2 regions of the Arthrobacter sp. D5-1 genome follow, and region 2 is predicted to be linked to the other one. Evidence: riboswitches for the same ligand, from Rfam matches in the RefSeq annotation. Region 2 holds a riboswitch; the other holds the start of a gene.

Region 1 (7,329 bases), 1.8 Mb from region 2:
TCACCACGCCCCACCCCCTTCCTCAGCCTCCAGTAGAACCTGATCCACGGCGCCGCGCAGTTCAGTCCGCGCCCGTTCCACAAGATCCGGCGCCGATGGCCTGTCGGCCAGTACATCAGCGAGTCGACCCACGACGACGCCTGTTCCCTTCCCGAGCGGTTGTGCAGCTCCAGCTTCGAGCAGCAGATAGGACGCCGTCAGGGCCTCGATCGTCAACAGCTTTTCCAGCACCTCCACCGACCTTTCGAGTTGCTGGAGGGCCAAGGGGGCCAGAGTTGAATGGTCCTCGACGTCGGCGGACAAGGTTGGGGCGCCAAGGGTGGCCGGGGCGGCCAGGAACTTGAGTTCGGCCAACAGCCCGGCCGCGGAGTACCACAACAGCCCGGGCAGTTCCTCTTGGGCAAGCGCGGAGGCCGGGTTGAATTCCGCTCCGGCCCCGGACTGCTCAGCCGAGGCTTGGGTCGATGCTGCTTGCAAGTGCTTGGCCCGGATGGCCCGTTGCGGCGGATACAACTTGGCGATGCGCCGCTCACTGGAAATCCCCATGTGCGCCAACGCAACCCTCAGACCTTCGAATGCGAGAGCCAGCTGCATCGGCTGGAAGTTCCCGCCGGACAGCATGAGCCCGGATTCGACATCAACCAACGGATTGTCGCCGCGACCATTCAGTTCCACCTCCAGCGCAGCACTCAACTGCGCCACCAGGGATCGAAACGCCCCGTGCGTCTGCGGTGCGGCCCGGAAGGACAATGCATCCTGCACCGACACCTCGGGCCGCACATCTTCCAACCAGCCACCACTGAGCAGGTGACGCACAGCTGCCGCCGAATCACCCTGGCCGTTTACAGCCTTGGCCGCCTGGATGGCCGGCGAAAACGGGCTGAGGTTCCCGCCGCCGTCGTACCTTGCGATGGTCTCCAGCGAGAGGGAAAGCGCGACGTCGGCCAGCCGGGCCAGCTGCTGCAATTGCAGCAACGCCAGGGTCCCGGCGCCGACGGAATACGCGTTGGCGCTCACCAAGGCAAGCGCCTCGCCGGGCGCGAGGACGAGTGGTTGAAGGCCGGCATCGGCGAGCGCTTTGGCTCCTGGAACCAAGGTGCCGTCGGCGTTGAAGGCTTCGCCCTCACCGATGGCGACGGCGGCGACGGCGGCCAGCTGGGTGAGGTCCGACGATCCCACCGACCCTTCGCGCGGGATGGCGGGCAGGACGCCGCGGTTGAGGAGTCCTGCGTAGAAGTTTGCTGTTTCGGGCCTCACACCGGAACCGCCGCGGCTGAAACCGACAAGTCGGGCCAGGATCACTGCGCGGGCAGCGGGACGGTCCAGATACGAGCCCACTCCGCTGTTGTGATACCTGACCACCTGGACCTGATAGGCCAGGAGCGACTTCTCTTCCACGGCGGTGTCCCGACCGGACCCGAGCAACGTATTGAGTCCGTAAACCCGCTGCCCGGAAGCGGCGGTGCGTTCCAGTACGTCGCGGGAGCGACCGATCAAAGACAACGCATCGTGGTTGAGTTCCACGTGAAACGCAGGGTTGGAGGCGGCCAGTGCTACGTCGGCGGCACGCACCGGAGCCGTTCCAATAACCAAGGTCGGCGGTTCGGAAGACACCATCAGAAGTCCAGGAGATTCTGCCGGAACCCGCCGTTGCCGTAACTCTTCCTTAGAAGGCCCCGCCGCCGCAGTTCAGGGGTGAGCTTATCCAGGACACCGTGCACTGTCACCGGGTCCACGAAGCCGGAGAAGAGGAACCCGTCACCACCCACCTCGGAGCCGGTCGACTCAAGATAGTCGGCAATCTCCCCCACCGTGCCGATGATCGAATCCCCCGCCCCACCGCTCCTGGCCTGCAGGATCTCGCGCAGCGTGGACCCGGGAGGCGCCGCCTTGGCGAAGTGTTCCAACGTCCCCTGGTTGCTGTTGGTGCTCAGCTCCGGGAGGGGTGCGTCCAGGTCGAACTGCTTGAAGTCGATCACCGAGAGGTAGGAGATGGAGTTGAGCTGGCTGTCGATATCGCGCTGGGTGAGCTCACGACGCTGGGCACGCAGCTCCTCGGCTTCGGCAGCAGAACCAACCACGGTGGGCTTCAGGACAAAAAGCACCTTGACGTCGTCGGGGTTCCTGCCGGCTTTGGCGGCCTCCGCGCGAATCGAGTCACGGTAGGACTTCATGCCGTCAACACCACGGGCCAACGCAATGGCCACATCAGCATGACCACCGGCGAACGCCTTGCCCCGGGGAGACGCACCAGCCTGGACCAGCACGGGTTCCTCCGGCAACGGCGCCGTGTTCAGTGGACCGCGGACCTTGAAGAAGTCACCCTGGTGATTGATCGGGTGCACCTTGTTGTGGTCGGCAAACACCCCTGCGGAGACGTCCTCAAGGACCGCGCCCGGTTCCCAGCTCCGCCAGAGCCGCCTGACGACGTCGACGAATTCCTCCGCTTTTTCATACCTAAGGTCGTGTTCAATCTGTTGGTCCAACCCGTAGTTCTGGGCGGCGAGGTCGCTGCCGGACGTGACGACGTTCCAGCCCAACTGGCCCTCGGAGAAGTGCTGCAACGTGGCCAAAAGCCGGGCGGCCGTGAAGGGCGGGTAGAACGAGGCGCTGACGGTCGGCACGATTCCCAGGTGCTCGGTGGCGGAGAGCAGGTAAGGGACCAGCGCCAGCGGATCGTGTTTCGGCGCAAAGGAGGCATGAGCCAGGGACACTTCGGCCGATCCGCCATACGTGTCCGGCACGGTGAGGGAATCCTCGATGATGAAGAGGTCCAACCCGGATTGTTCGAACGCCCGGACTGCGTCCTGGTACAGGGCTGGCTTCTTCCAGTCGTAGCCCAGGCCGTAACCGGGCGTCCCCCACCCCTGGACACCGAATCCATGGCCCACAAACCATCCAAAATGCAGCATGGGCTTGAGTGTAGAACTGCTCTGTCCGTTCACCGCGACCTGATTTCATGCGAAGTTACAGGAGGACGTACTGGGTCAATTATGCTCCCGGGGCGTCACAATTGAACGCGGCCGGAGACGGTCCGTATTTTCCACATAAGGCGTATGTCGTGTTCCACAATCAGCAGGGGTCGGGAATGATCGCTGTATGAGTGCAGCAACCTCCCGCCCCTCCGCCAAGGAGCGACTGTCCAGCGCCTGGGCCCTCAAGGGCTACAAGCGTGAATGGCTGCGGCACGATCTCGTTGCGGGCGCTGCGCTGTTTGCTTTGCTGGTGCCCGCCGGGATGGCCTATGCACAGGCAGCAGGGCTTCCCCCGGTCACCGGGCTTTACGCAACAGTGGTCCCGCTGCTGGTTTATGCGGTGGTGGGGCCCTCCCGCATTCTGGTCCTGGGACCCGACTCTGCCCTGGCCCCTATGATCGCCGCGGCCATTGTGCCGCTGGCAGCGGGAAGCAGCGAAAAATCCGTGGCGCTGGCCGGCTTGCTGGCCGTGTTGATCGGGGCGCTCATGCTTGCGGGCTCGGCACTGAAACTGGGAGCCATCACGGGCCTGCTGTCCAAACCCATCCGGCTCGGGTACCTCAACGGAATCGCACTGTTGGTGGCCCTTTCGCAACTCCCGGCGTTTCTGGGTATTGAGGCCGACGGCGACGTCTGGCAAAAGCTCGCGAAGGTTACTACCGGGTTACTTGGCGGCGAGGTCAACATCACCGCGCTGTTGTTGGGAGTGGGGTCGCTGGCGCTCATCTGGATCCCCCGGCTCCTGAAATGGAAGGTACCCGGCGTCCTGTTGGCGGTGGTTGGCTCGTGCGTGGCGACGGCGGTCTTCGGGCTCAACGACGACGTGAAGGTCACCGGGGTCCTGCCGCAGGGCCTGCCCATGCCCGCACTCGGGGGTATTGGCTGGGCCGACGCTTTGATGCTGCTCCCCGCCGCCGCGGGCATCGCGCTCATGGCTTTCGCTGACACTGGCGTGTTGTCTCAAACATTGGCAGCCAAGGAAGGGAAGAAGGTCTCCGGAAACAGGGAAATGGCAGCGCTTGGAGCAGCCAATGCCGCTACAGGCCTCCTGGGTGGATTCCCCATTTCAGGCAGTACCTCCAGGACACCGGTAGCCGTGGATGCCGGCGCAAAATCCCAGATGACAGGCGTGGTGGGCTCCGTGCTGGTACTGGCCTTCATGCTGCTGGCTCCGGGAGTAACCGAGTACCTGCCGTCGGCAACCCTGGCCGCCGTCGTCATCGCCGCGGCCATTGCCCTCGCAGATCCTGCCGGCGTCAGGCGGCTCCTGGGGCTGAGCCGCAGCGAGTCCGTGGTGATGCTGGCTGCGTTCCTGGGAGTGCTGACGGTGGGTGTCCTCCAGGGAATCGTGGTGGCCATCGCCTTGGCACTCCTGGACTTTGTCCGCAGGGCATGGGATCCGTACAGAACCGAACTCGGCGCAGAGGAAGGCCTTCCCGGGTATCACGACCTTGAACGCCACCCCGATGGCAAGCGCATCCCCGGGCTCTTGATCCTCCGGTTTGATGCACCCCTGTTCTTCGGCAACGGACAGGTCCTGGCGAGCTTCGTGAGGGAGCAACTCGACGAGGCCCCGGACGAGTCCGCGGAGCCCGTCACCCACATCATCCTTGCCGCCGAACCGATCACCGGGATCGACACCACAGCCTTGGATGACCTGGTGACCCTGGACGAATGGTTGGCCAGAAAAGGAGTGGATCTGGTGTTTGCCGAGCTCAAAGGGCCCGTGAAGGACAAGTTGATCCGCCTCGGCACGGCGGCCCGTTTTACGCCGGACCACTTCTACCCCACTGTCGGCGCGGCAGTGCGGGAGCTCAAGGACCGATAGTGGATCAGCCTCCGATTACGCAACATGACGACGGTGCAGCCGCCCGCAAGTGCAGCCCGACGCCCGTGGATGTTACGTTTTTCTTGAGTAATGAGTACCAGCGCAAAGCCCTGACTTGCTGGTCGGCAACCCTCTCTCCGGCGGGGTGCCTCAGGTGACTACTCGGCGTATCGACAACTCGAACTGCAAGCGTGACTGAGGAGCACCAGCAATGCCTGAACCCACTGAAGAAAAACTCTCCTACCGCCTGATTACAGGCCCGGATAACCGCGATTTCTGCGAGCGTATCCACAACTCCCTCGCCGAAGGCTATGTGCTCCATGGCAGCCCGGCAGCCACCTTCAACGGCACGGACGTCATCGTGGCCCAAGCCATTGTGCTGCCTGCGGCGATCGCCAATGCTGATGCCGCCGTCGCCAACGCAGTGGACCAACTTGAGAATTACGACGATGAAGAAGCGTTTGAGGGCCACGCATGAGCTACGCAGGTGACCTGACCCCACAGGACGCGTGGGCCAAGCTCGAAGAAGGCGCGATCCTGGTGGATGTGCGCACCGAGGCCGAGTGGGCCCACATCGGCATCCCGGACACCAAAGCCACCGAGAACGATCCTCTGTTCATCCAGTGGAACCTGGCTGGCGGTATCCCGAACTCCCGCTTTATCGAGGACCTGCAGCAGCAGGCACCCGAGGATGACGCCGTGGAGCTCGTGTTCATCTGCCGTTCCGGCCAGCGCTCCATCTCCGCCGCCATTGCCGCAACACAGGCCGGCTTCACGGCGTACAACGTCCTTGAGGGCTTCGAAGGCGAACCGGACCGCTACGGTGAGCGCACCGTAAACGGCTGGAAGAACCGTGGCCTGCCTACGAATCTGGGGACCGAGTAAGTGACTTTCAATCCCGACGCCGCCGGCTGGAGCCCTGACACCCAGGCCGTTCGCGGTGGCCTTGACCGCACCAATTTTCAGGAAACGTCCGAGCCCGTTTTCCTGAACTCCGGCTTTGTCTACGAATCGGCTGCCGCTGCCGAACGTGCCTTTACCGGCGAGGACGAACGCTTCGTTTACTCCCGCTACGGCAACCCGTCCGTCGCCACGTTCCAGGAGCGGCTGCGGCTGCTCGAAGGAACCGAGGCGTGCTTTGCGACAGCCTCCGGTATGTCCGCGGTCTTCACCGCTTTGGGTGCCTTGCTGGCTGCCGGCGACCGCGTGGTGGCCGCGCGCTCGCTGTTCGGCTCCTGCTTCGTGATCCTCAACGAGATCCTGCCCCGCTGGGGTGTGGAGACGGTGTTCGTTGACGGCCCGGATCTGGAGCAGTGGCGCGAAGCCCTCTCGGAACCGACCACCGCCGTGTTCTTTGAGTCGCCCTCCAATCCGATGCAGGAGATCGTGGACATCGCCGCCGTCAGCGAACTGGCGCATGCCGCCGGGGCGACTGTCGTGGTGGACAATGTCTTCGCCACTCCCCTCCTGCAGCGCTGCGGTGAGCTGGGCGCGGACGTCATCGTGTATTCCGGCACCAAGCACATTGATGGCCAAGGCCGTGTCCTCGGCGGCGCGATCCTGGGCACCAAAGAGTTCATCGATGGTCCCGTCAAGCAACTCATGCGCCATACCGGCCCTTCCCTTTCCGCGTTCAACGCCTGGGTGCTGACCAAGGGTTTGGAGACCATCGGACTGCGGGTGAACCACAGCTCGGCATCCGCTTTGAAGATCGCGGAGTGGCTCGAGCAGCAGCCTGCCATCAGCTGGGTCAAGTACCCGCTGCTCACGTCCCACCCGCAGTACGAGCTTGCCGCGAAGCAGATGAAGGCCGGCGGCACTGTGCTGACCTTCGAGCTGTCTCCTTCGGCCGGGCGCTCAGCCAAAGAGGCCGCCTTCGCCTTGCTCGATGGCCTCCGCGTCATTGACATCTCCAACAACCTGGGCGATTCCAAATCCCTCATCACCCACCCCGCCACCACCACCCACCGGGCCATGGGGCCTGAGGGCCGGGCCGCGATCGGACTCACCGACGGTGTGGTCCGCTTGTCGGTAGGACTGGAAGACGTGGACGATCTCATCCTGGATCTGGAGAAGGCCCTCAAACAGGTCTAACCTTGCTGCCATGAGCGGGAACCATCCCTATCGCCGTGCCGGAGCGGTCATCGTTGCCGGCACGGTGGTGTGGTTCGTGGGAATCTCGCCGGTCTCACGCGTCTACATCACACCGGACGATGCCGAACGCCTGCGCATGCTGACCTCCGGACGGCGCGGCTGGATCGTGGGCCAGCACCTAACCGCCGTGGGGACCGTCGCCGTGCCGGTTGGATTCGCTGCCTTTGCCCGCGCCGTTCCGGGAAAGGACGCCGTACCGGGTACGCACTCCGTCCCGGACACCGGCGCAACGCGTGGGAAAGCGAAGAAGTGGGCTTACGCTGCCGCCGCCGCGTTGCTCGCCGGCGCCCCATTCTTCGTCTCCAGCCTCGCCCGGCGGGCTTCAGACCTCGAAGGTTTTGCCTATCGCCGGGGATCCAACGCGCCCTTCCT
Region 2 (7,329 bases):
GGCGAGGACGTAGTCGGCGCCTTCGGGATCAGCAAGGAGTTCGGCGACCTGCGGGGTGTCCAGCTCCAAGCTGCCCGTGATGTAGCTCTTGGGTCCATTGTTCAGCGAGTACATGGTGCTGCCGCCCGTACCAATGACTTTGTCCGCCAACGCCGGTGCTGCGTCCGGATTGGTCCACGAAATCAGCAGGGGCGCCCATCGGTCGCCGTACTTGGCCGGCTGGTATGGCTCCCGTCGGTCTACCGGCAACTCGTCGGTGGTCCCGTCGTTGACGAACTGGATTCCTGAAGCGGCGGAGACGTTCGCGATCGCTGCCTCCAGCAGTGCATCGGAACCTTCCGGCGCGGACCCTTCGTTCACCACGTAGTGCAGCGGGCGGCATGGCGAGTACCCCACCGGAGTGCCGTCGTCGTTGGTAGCCAGGAACTTATACGACTCGTTGGTAGTCTCCGGGACCTTCGGCGAGGCCAGCGGGGCGTCCGCCTCCTCAAATCCGGGCGGCGGGGCGTCTGCTGCACGTGCTGGCGCCGTCTGCTTCTGCCCGGGTGTCCCGTCGTGCGCGGCACCAGGGACGCTCACACCCGGGAAAAGGGCGGTGATCCGCGGGTCTCCATGCAGGAATTCGCTGACCAACACTGCCACCACAGCGGCAATTCCGGCCATGAGCACGCCACGGAGAATGCGCCAGGCCGTGCCGGTACGCCGGTGCTTTGGCGCACGCGTTTCCCGCTCCGAGTCCACGGTTCTCCATTCCTCACGCCCTGGTCACGCGGGGCAGCGCGGAGGACGAACCAACATTACGGGCTGCGGGGGGAACCGTCCAAACTAGACGATGGTTGCCCCGAACACCAGGCCCAGCCCATACGTGGCGGCAGCCGCTGCCAGGCCGATCGCGAGTTGGCGCAGCCCGCGGCTCAGCGGCGAGGTCCCGGACAGCAAGCCCACGACGGCGCCGGTCGCCAAGAGCGCGATGCCCACCAGCACACCGGCCACCATCAAGGCGGCAAAGCCCGTCATGCCGAAGATGAAGGGCAGGATGGGAACGATGGCACCGGACGCGAAGAAGCAGAAGCTGGACATCGCTGCGCCCCATGCCGAACCGACGGATTCGTGCTCGTCGGTGGCAGGTTTCTCGGGCTGCAAGGAGAGGCTGGGATCGCAGTCGCAGCTGAACAGGCCCATGCGCTCTGCGGCGCGATGCTCAGCGGCCTCGCGCGTCATGCCGCGGGCAAGGTAGACCAGCACCAATTCGTTGTGTTCGATGTCCAACGACGGTGCTGCCGTGAGAGTGGCTTGGGTGGGCAGCGTCGCGTTGAGCAGTTCCCGCTGGGAGCGGACCGAGACGTACTCGCCGGCGCCCATGGACAGTGCGCCCGCCAAAAGACCTGCCACACCGCTCATCAGCACCACCGGACTGGGCACGCCGGTGGCGGCCATGCCCATGACCAGCGAAAGGTTGCTCACCAGGCCGTCGTTGGCGCCGAAGACCGCGGCACGGAAGGTCCCGGAGAGCCGGTTCCGACCACGGGTAGCCAGGCCCCTGACCACCTCTTCGTGGATCTGTTCGTCAGCCACCATGGCGGGTGTTGCCGCGGGTTCGGAGCCGTAGGGGGAGCGGCCTTCTGCACGTTGGGCCAGGGCCAGTACAAAGACCGACCCGAAGTTGCGGGCCAGGAATCCCAGGAACTGGCTGCGGGCTGACGCGGCCTTGGGCATTCCGGCGTGCTCACCCAGGAGCTTGAGCCAGTGGGCCTCGTGCCGGCCTTCGGCCTCGGCCAGGGCCAGCAGGATTTGGCGTTCTTCGCCGTCGCGCCTCTGGGCGAGTTCGCGGTAGACAGCGGCCTCGGCGCGCTCGTCGGCGAGGTACTGACGCCACCGGCGGATGTCGGCGTGCGAGGGCGCCGCGGGTTCCGTTCCGACGTTCTCGAGGGCTGCCGATTCCGGGGTGGGGTCCGGAGCTGGGCTCGACGAACCGGGGGATTCCTGGTGCTGTTGCACTTTCTCTCCTGTGCTGGGTGGGGTAGTTGCGGCCCCATTGCACGCCCCACTGTACCGCTTATCTGCGCGGTTTTTTGGCTGGTATTCCTCACTTGGAATGTTCGGCGCACCGTAATTTCCGGCCGTCCTTGACCCCCGACTTAGCCGGTGCTCAGATGGAAGGACAGGGGCGGGGGCCCACCCCGCACACGTTCAACAGGGCTTGAGCGGCCCACGAGACGGAGGTTGCACCATGAACACCACCGAATCACACGCCAACTACCCGGAACGGACCACCATTGAGTCAGATCCGGCCTATGACTACGCCGAGGACCAGGAAGTGGACGAGGCCTGGGTGGAAGAAGTGGACGCCCCCGAGGACGACGAACGTGTGGTCCCCATCGACGAGACCGAGGAATTCCGCGAAGCAGACGAGGAAATCTAGGCGGGCTCCTCGTGGCTGAGTGTGTAGTGAAGCTGCACGCCGGCGCGTTTGCCGGCCGCCGCAACAGTCACGGTTAGGGTTCTCGACGCATCACACCAAAGGGTCGGCCGGACCGCTCGGGCCAACGCCTGCGCGATCAGGTGCGGTTGGGGATGTCCGAACCGCATGGTTCCGGCCTTGGCAGTGATGGTCACCGTGCCCAGGAAGAGGTCGACGGCGGGAATCACCGCGACTGTGTGGGTGGCTGTTGTTGCCGGGGTACTGGTAGCCGGGGTGGTATCGCCTTGGTACGGCAAGGGACTGCTCCTTGGGGGAGTGCTCTTGCCCGCTCGGTTGTCTCTGGTCCGGGACGGGCCGCTTCCTCATCCGAACCACCCGTGAACATGGGGTTGGTGTGTGGCCAGTCGGAGCTTGGCACCACATCTCTTGAAGCTGGGACCACCTTACCGCACGGCTGTCCAGCAAGTTGGGGCGCCCTCTTCCCGGGGACAAAACAACGGCGGCGCCACCCCGGAAAGGGGAGGCGCCGCCGTCGAATTTTGCTCTGTTGCTTGCAGCGCTACTTGTGGCTGCTGACCGGGTGGGCCTCAGGCGGGAGTTCCTCAGAGACGGCACCGGCAACGCGCTTGTCCCAGGCCTCGCGGACTGCGGGATCAGTGGGCGGGGTGAGCAGTGAAATCACTACGTAGGCGATGAACGAAGCGGCGAGACCGTAGTAGATCGGTTCGTTGGCGTAGACGCCGTCCGCGCTCGGAATGACACCCAGGGCGAAGAGGATCAGCAGGGTCAGTGTCAGCACCGATCCAACTGCCATGGACCATGCAGCGGCGATGCCCGTGCCGCGCTTCCACACCAAACCGCCCAGGATTGCGACCAGGAGGCCACCCACCAGGATGTCGTAGGCGATGGTGAGGGCAATCACCACGTCCTGAGCCGCCATGGAAATCAGTACTGCCACGATGCCGAGTCCAAGAACCCAGTAGCGGTTGGCTTTGACGTCGTGCTCGGGGTTTTCGCTGTCATCGGTGTTGATGTTCTTGCCGAACCAGCTGGCCACGAACGGGACAACGTCCGCACGTGCCACCGTGGCTGCGGCGATCAGGGCGCCGGATGCGGTGGACATCATGGCCGCAACAGCCGCGGCCATGACCAGGCCGCCGATGCCGACGGGCAGGATGTGGGTTGCCACCTCGGCGTAAACAACGTCCTTGCCGAGGTTGGTGACATCGATGTCCGGCAGTGCCACCCGGGCGGCCAAGCCGATCAGGGCGCCGGCGATGCCGTAGAGGATGCAGTAGACGCCGGCCGTGGCGCCGCCCCAACGGGCAACGGCGGGGGTCTTGGCAGTGAAGACGCGCTGCCAGATGTCCTGACCGATCAGGAGGCCCAGTGTGTAGACCACGAAGTACGTGATGATGGTCTGGGCGCCGATGCCATCGATCTGGAAGAAGGTCTCATCGAGGCGCTCACGGATGCCGTCCATGCCGCCGGCAGCGTTCAGGACGAACGGGAGCATCAGGAAGAAGATACCGACGGTCTTGATGATGAACTGAACCTGGTCGGCCAGCGTGATGGACCACATGCCGCCAATGGTGGAGTAAACCAGGACGATCGCGCCGCCAACGGCGATGGCAAGCCAGCGTTCCCAGTCGAAGAGCACCACGAAGATGGTGGCGTAGGCGCCGGTGGAAGTAGCGCAGAGCATGAGCGTGTACGCCAGCATGACGATGCCGGAGGTCTGCGTGGCCCTGCTGCCGTAGCGAAGGCTCAGCATCTGGGAGACCGTGTAGATCTTCAGGCGCTGGATGGTGCCGGCGAACAGGAGGCTGAGCAGCAGCACGCCTGCGCCGATGGCCACTACCAGCCACATGCCGGAGATGCCGAACTTGTAGCCGAGGCCGACGCCGCCCACGGTGGAAGCGCCACCGAGGACCACAGCGGCCATGGTGCCGGTGTAAAGGAACGGTCCCAGGCGGCGGCCAGCCACCAGGAAGTCGCTGTTGTTCTTGGTGCGGGACTTGCCCCACCAGCCGAATGCCAGCATGGCGAGCAGGTACACCACCACGATTGCGATGTTTATAGCCGAAGATTCCATGAGCGGTCCTTGGAGCTGATGCACGGAGGTTGGGGTTTTCGACGATACTCCTGCGAAGCGTCGAAGTCTCTGTGCTGATGGTTGGAGATTGGGGAAGGGTGTTGTGTGCCTCACAGACAACACTTGTTGCCTATGAGGATATGTTGTGATCGGAGTAACAGTCAAGATGCTTTAGTCACGGTTCCGCCGGTTCTGGTCCTGTTGGCTCGTCTCCCGGCTACTATTGCTCCAATGACAGGGCCAGATGACAGGCCTGAAAGGTTCGTGAATGAAGGCTCTCCCCGTTGAACCGAGCAATGTTCCCGTTGCCATCGGTTCCAGAATCCGCGCAGCCCGGCAGGCGCAGCGCCTCACCATTGAGCAGGTGGCTGATGCCACCGGGCTGACCAAGGGCTTCCTCAGCCGCGTGGAGCGTGACCTGACGTCGCCGTCGGTCGCTTCACTGGTCACCCTGTGCCAGGTGTTGTCGGTCTCTGTGGGTGACTTGTTCGCCGCCCCGGAGACGCACCTGACCAAGCGCGACGACGGCCCCCGTATCTCCCTGGGTGGCCAAGGCATCGTGGAGCGGTTGCTGACGGCCCGCTCCGAGCGCAGGCTCCAGATTTTGCAGGCCACCATTGAGCCGCGGGGCCGCGGGGAGAACGAGCTCTACGCCGTGGACTGCGACGTCGATGTCCTGCACGTGATCAAGGGCAGGATCAAGCTCATTCTGACCAACGAGGCATACGACCTCGAAGAAGGGGACACGCTCTCCTTCCCCGGCCGCGAACCGCACACGTGGATCAACCCCACGGACGAGACCGTCGAGGTGCTCTGGGTGTTGGTGCCGGCGGCGAGCCGCTAGGTTTTCCTGCCCTGCCCTGCCCTGCCCTTTCAGCTGCTGCTGCGCTCCTTCCCAGTTACCTCCCGTTCTGGGGGCCGGGTGGTGCGCTGAGCCTCGGGAATCCGGGGGCCGGCGGAAGGGAGTGGGCTGCTAACCGGGAGGGAGCGTACCGGGCCTTCGTGCAAGGACTGCCCTGACTTCTGCAACAACGCGGTCCGGCTCGAACCAGATCACCTCCGGTGGGTACCTCAGCACTGCATATCCGTTGACGGTGGAGGCGTTGTTCCGTGACAGGTCATTCCGCAGGGCCTGTCTACTGGAGTGGTACGCGAAGCCATCCACTTCGACAATGAGGAATTCCTGGAGAAGAAAGTCCACGCGCCCCACTCCAGGTATTGCCACCTGCGCGTCGAAGGCAATTCCGTGGGCGCGGAACAAGTGCTGCGCATCCACCTCAATAATGGATTCCGCACGTAGGTCGAGCTCGTGCAGAGCCTTCAGGGCCGGCCTCGACCTGTCCCCGCGAAGCTGCTCCTTAAGCAGTGCCAGGGGCACGCCGTGCAGCCGAATTGCCGATGTTGCCATGGCTGTTGACGCCGGAGCTTCCAGGCATGTCATCGCGTGAAGCACCACGTCCTCAATCGCTGCAACAGGGAGTGCGGCGTGGGGGTCGAAGCGCGCCGTTCTGTGCCTGATGAACCCGCTGCCGTGCCCGTGGTCGCAGGTCAGATGATGTTGGCTGGGGGCGGTCCTGAGCCAGAGGCCATAGTGCGATGCGGCGCTGGCGCAGGAGACAAGAGCGTTATTGCGGATGGCCGCAGCGAACTCGGGCCGGTGGTCACTGAGCATCAACACGCCCCGGCGGGGACGAATCGCTCCCCGGGACGTCAGTGACTCCACGTCCGAGCGGGAGAACCCTGCCCTGAGAAGTTGACCCGTGCGGGCTACTCCGCCGGCTTCCTGCAGATACTTCAAAGCGTCCATGCCTCCAGTCCAGCGGGATGGGGCAACTCCCGGAAGGCTCGATCTCCGGTATGTGGGTAAGTTGGCAGCGCGCTCCTCCCCGGTTGCTGGCCCTTCCTTGAGCACCCAAGGTCCGCCAGCCCCGGAAATCCGTTGGCCGGCGGCACCCCGGCGGCAACCAACCGGGAAGGAGCGCGCGTGGTAGCAGGCGGTCAGCCCACGTGCACCCACGGTCGGCGGGTGATGTCCGGCTCGGCTTCCCTCAGCACTTCCCGGGTCACCGGCGCGATCTCGCCTTCGCCGAAGAAGAGGAACTTGCTGAGGTTTGAAATCGGGTTGCCCTCGGTCCAACGGAAGTAGATGTGGGGCATGAATCCAGTGACGTCCCGGATGTGGAGCAGCACGGCCGCCACAGTGTTGGGGACGTTGTTGCTGTGTACTTCAAGGATCTTGAAACCGTGCCGGATCTTGCCCACAACCTGGAGTTCCTGTTCGAAGTCCGAGCTGTCATCCACAATGACCTCGATGAAGACGGCGTCGCAGTCGACGGGCAGGTGGCTGGCCTGCTGGGCGTGCTGTAGCTTCTCGCGGTACCTGCTGGCGCTGAGGTGTTTGGGTTCATGCGCGATGATCCGGACGGGTCCCTCGGAAGCATTGGCGGTGAATTCCAGGGCTTTCTCGTCCATTTTGATGTGGGTGGCCCGGAGCTCGAAGGCGCGCCGCATGCGGGAGATGAAGCTGACCACCATGATGCCCAGGATGAAGAGTGCCGCGATCTTCAGGCCGTCAGGACGCTCGATCGAGTTGACCACTGTGGTGTAGATGAAGACGAGGGAGATGATTCCGAAGCCGATGAACTGGCCACGTTGCTTCCTTCGGCGTGCGGACAGGGTGACTGCGATGGAAGCAGAGGTGATCAGGACCAGTACGCCGGTGGCATACGCGCCACCCTGGGCGTTGACGTCGGCCTGGAAGATGATGGTGACGATGAAGGCGATCACGGTGAACACCAGGACCAACGGGCGC

What was found. A riboswitch is a leader RNA that binds a small molecule or an ion and turns the genes downstream of it on or off. The one in region 2 is predicted to bind S-adenosylmethionine.
Region 1: it holds a riboswitch for S-adenosylmethionine, as region 2 does, so the genes downstream of both, AYX22_RS19540 (DUF1737 domain-containing protein) here and AYX22_RS05910 (hypothetical protein) in region 2, are expected to answer to the same signal.

The regions. Positions count from the first base shown of each region.
Region 1 covers NZ_CP014571.1:4,231,741-4,239,069, forward strand. The annotation lists gene AYX22_RS19520 (cysteine synthase family protein) at 1-7, opposite strand, end outside; gene AYX22_RS19525 (aromatic amino acid ammonia-lyase) at 1-1,617, opposite strand; gene AYX22_RS19530 (NtaA/DmoA family FMN-dependent monooxygenase) at 1,617-2,945, opposite strand; gene AYX22_RS19535 (SulP family inorganic anion transporter) at 3,100-4,803, shown strand; SAM riboswitch class IV at 4,890-5,001, shown strand; gene AYX22_RS19540 (DUF1737 domain-containing protein) at 5,015-5,281, shown strand; gene AYX22_RS19545 (rhodanese-like domain-containing protein) at 5,278-5,688, shown strand; gene AYX22_RS19550 (O-succinylhomoserine sulfhydrylase) at 5,689-6,897, shown strand; gene AYX22_RS19555 (hypothetical protein) at 6,908-7,329, shown strand, end outside.
Region 2 covers NZ_CP014571.1:1,262,844-1,270,172, forward strand. The annotation lists gene AYX22_RS05895 (matrixin family metalloprotease) at 1-741, opposite strand, end outside; gene AYX22_RS05900 (VIT1/CCC1 transporter family protein) at 826-1,998, opposite strand; gene AYX22_RS05905 (hypothetical protein) at 2,231-2,422, shown strand; gene AYX22_RS05910 (hypothetical protein) at 2,419-2,718, opposite strand; SAM riboswitch class IV at 2,735-2,854, opposite strand; gene AYX22_RS05915 (sodium:solute symporter) at 2,982-4,517, opposite strand; gene AYX22_RS05920 (cupin domain-containing protein) at 4,786-5,361, shown strand; gene AYX22_RS05925 (DUF559 domain-containing protein) at 5,491-6,324, opposite strand; gene AYX22_RS05930 (APC family permease) at 6,516-7,329, opposite strand, start outside.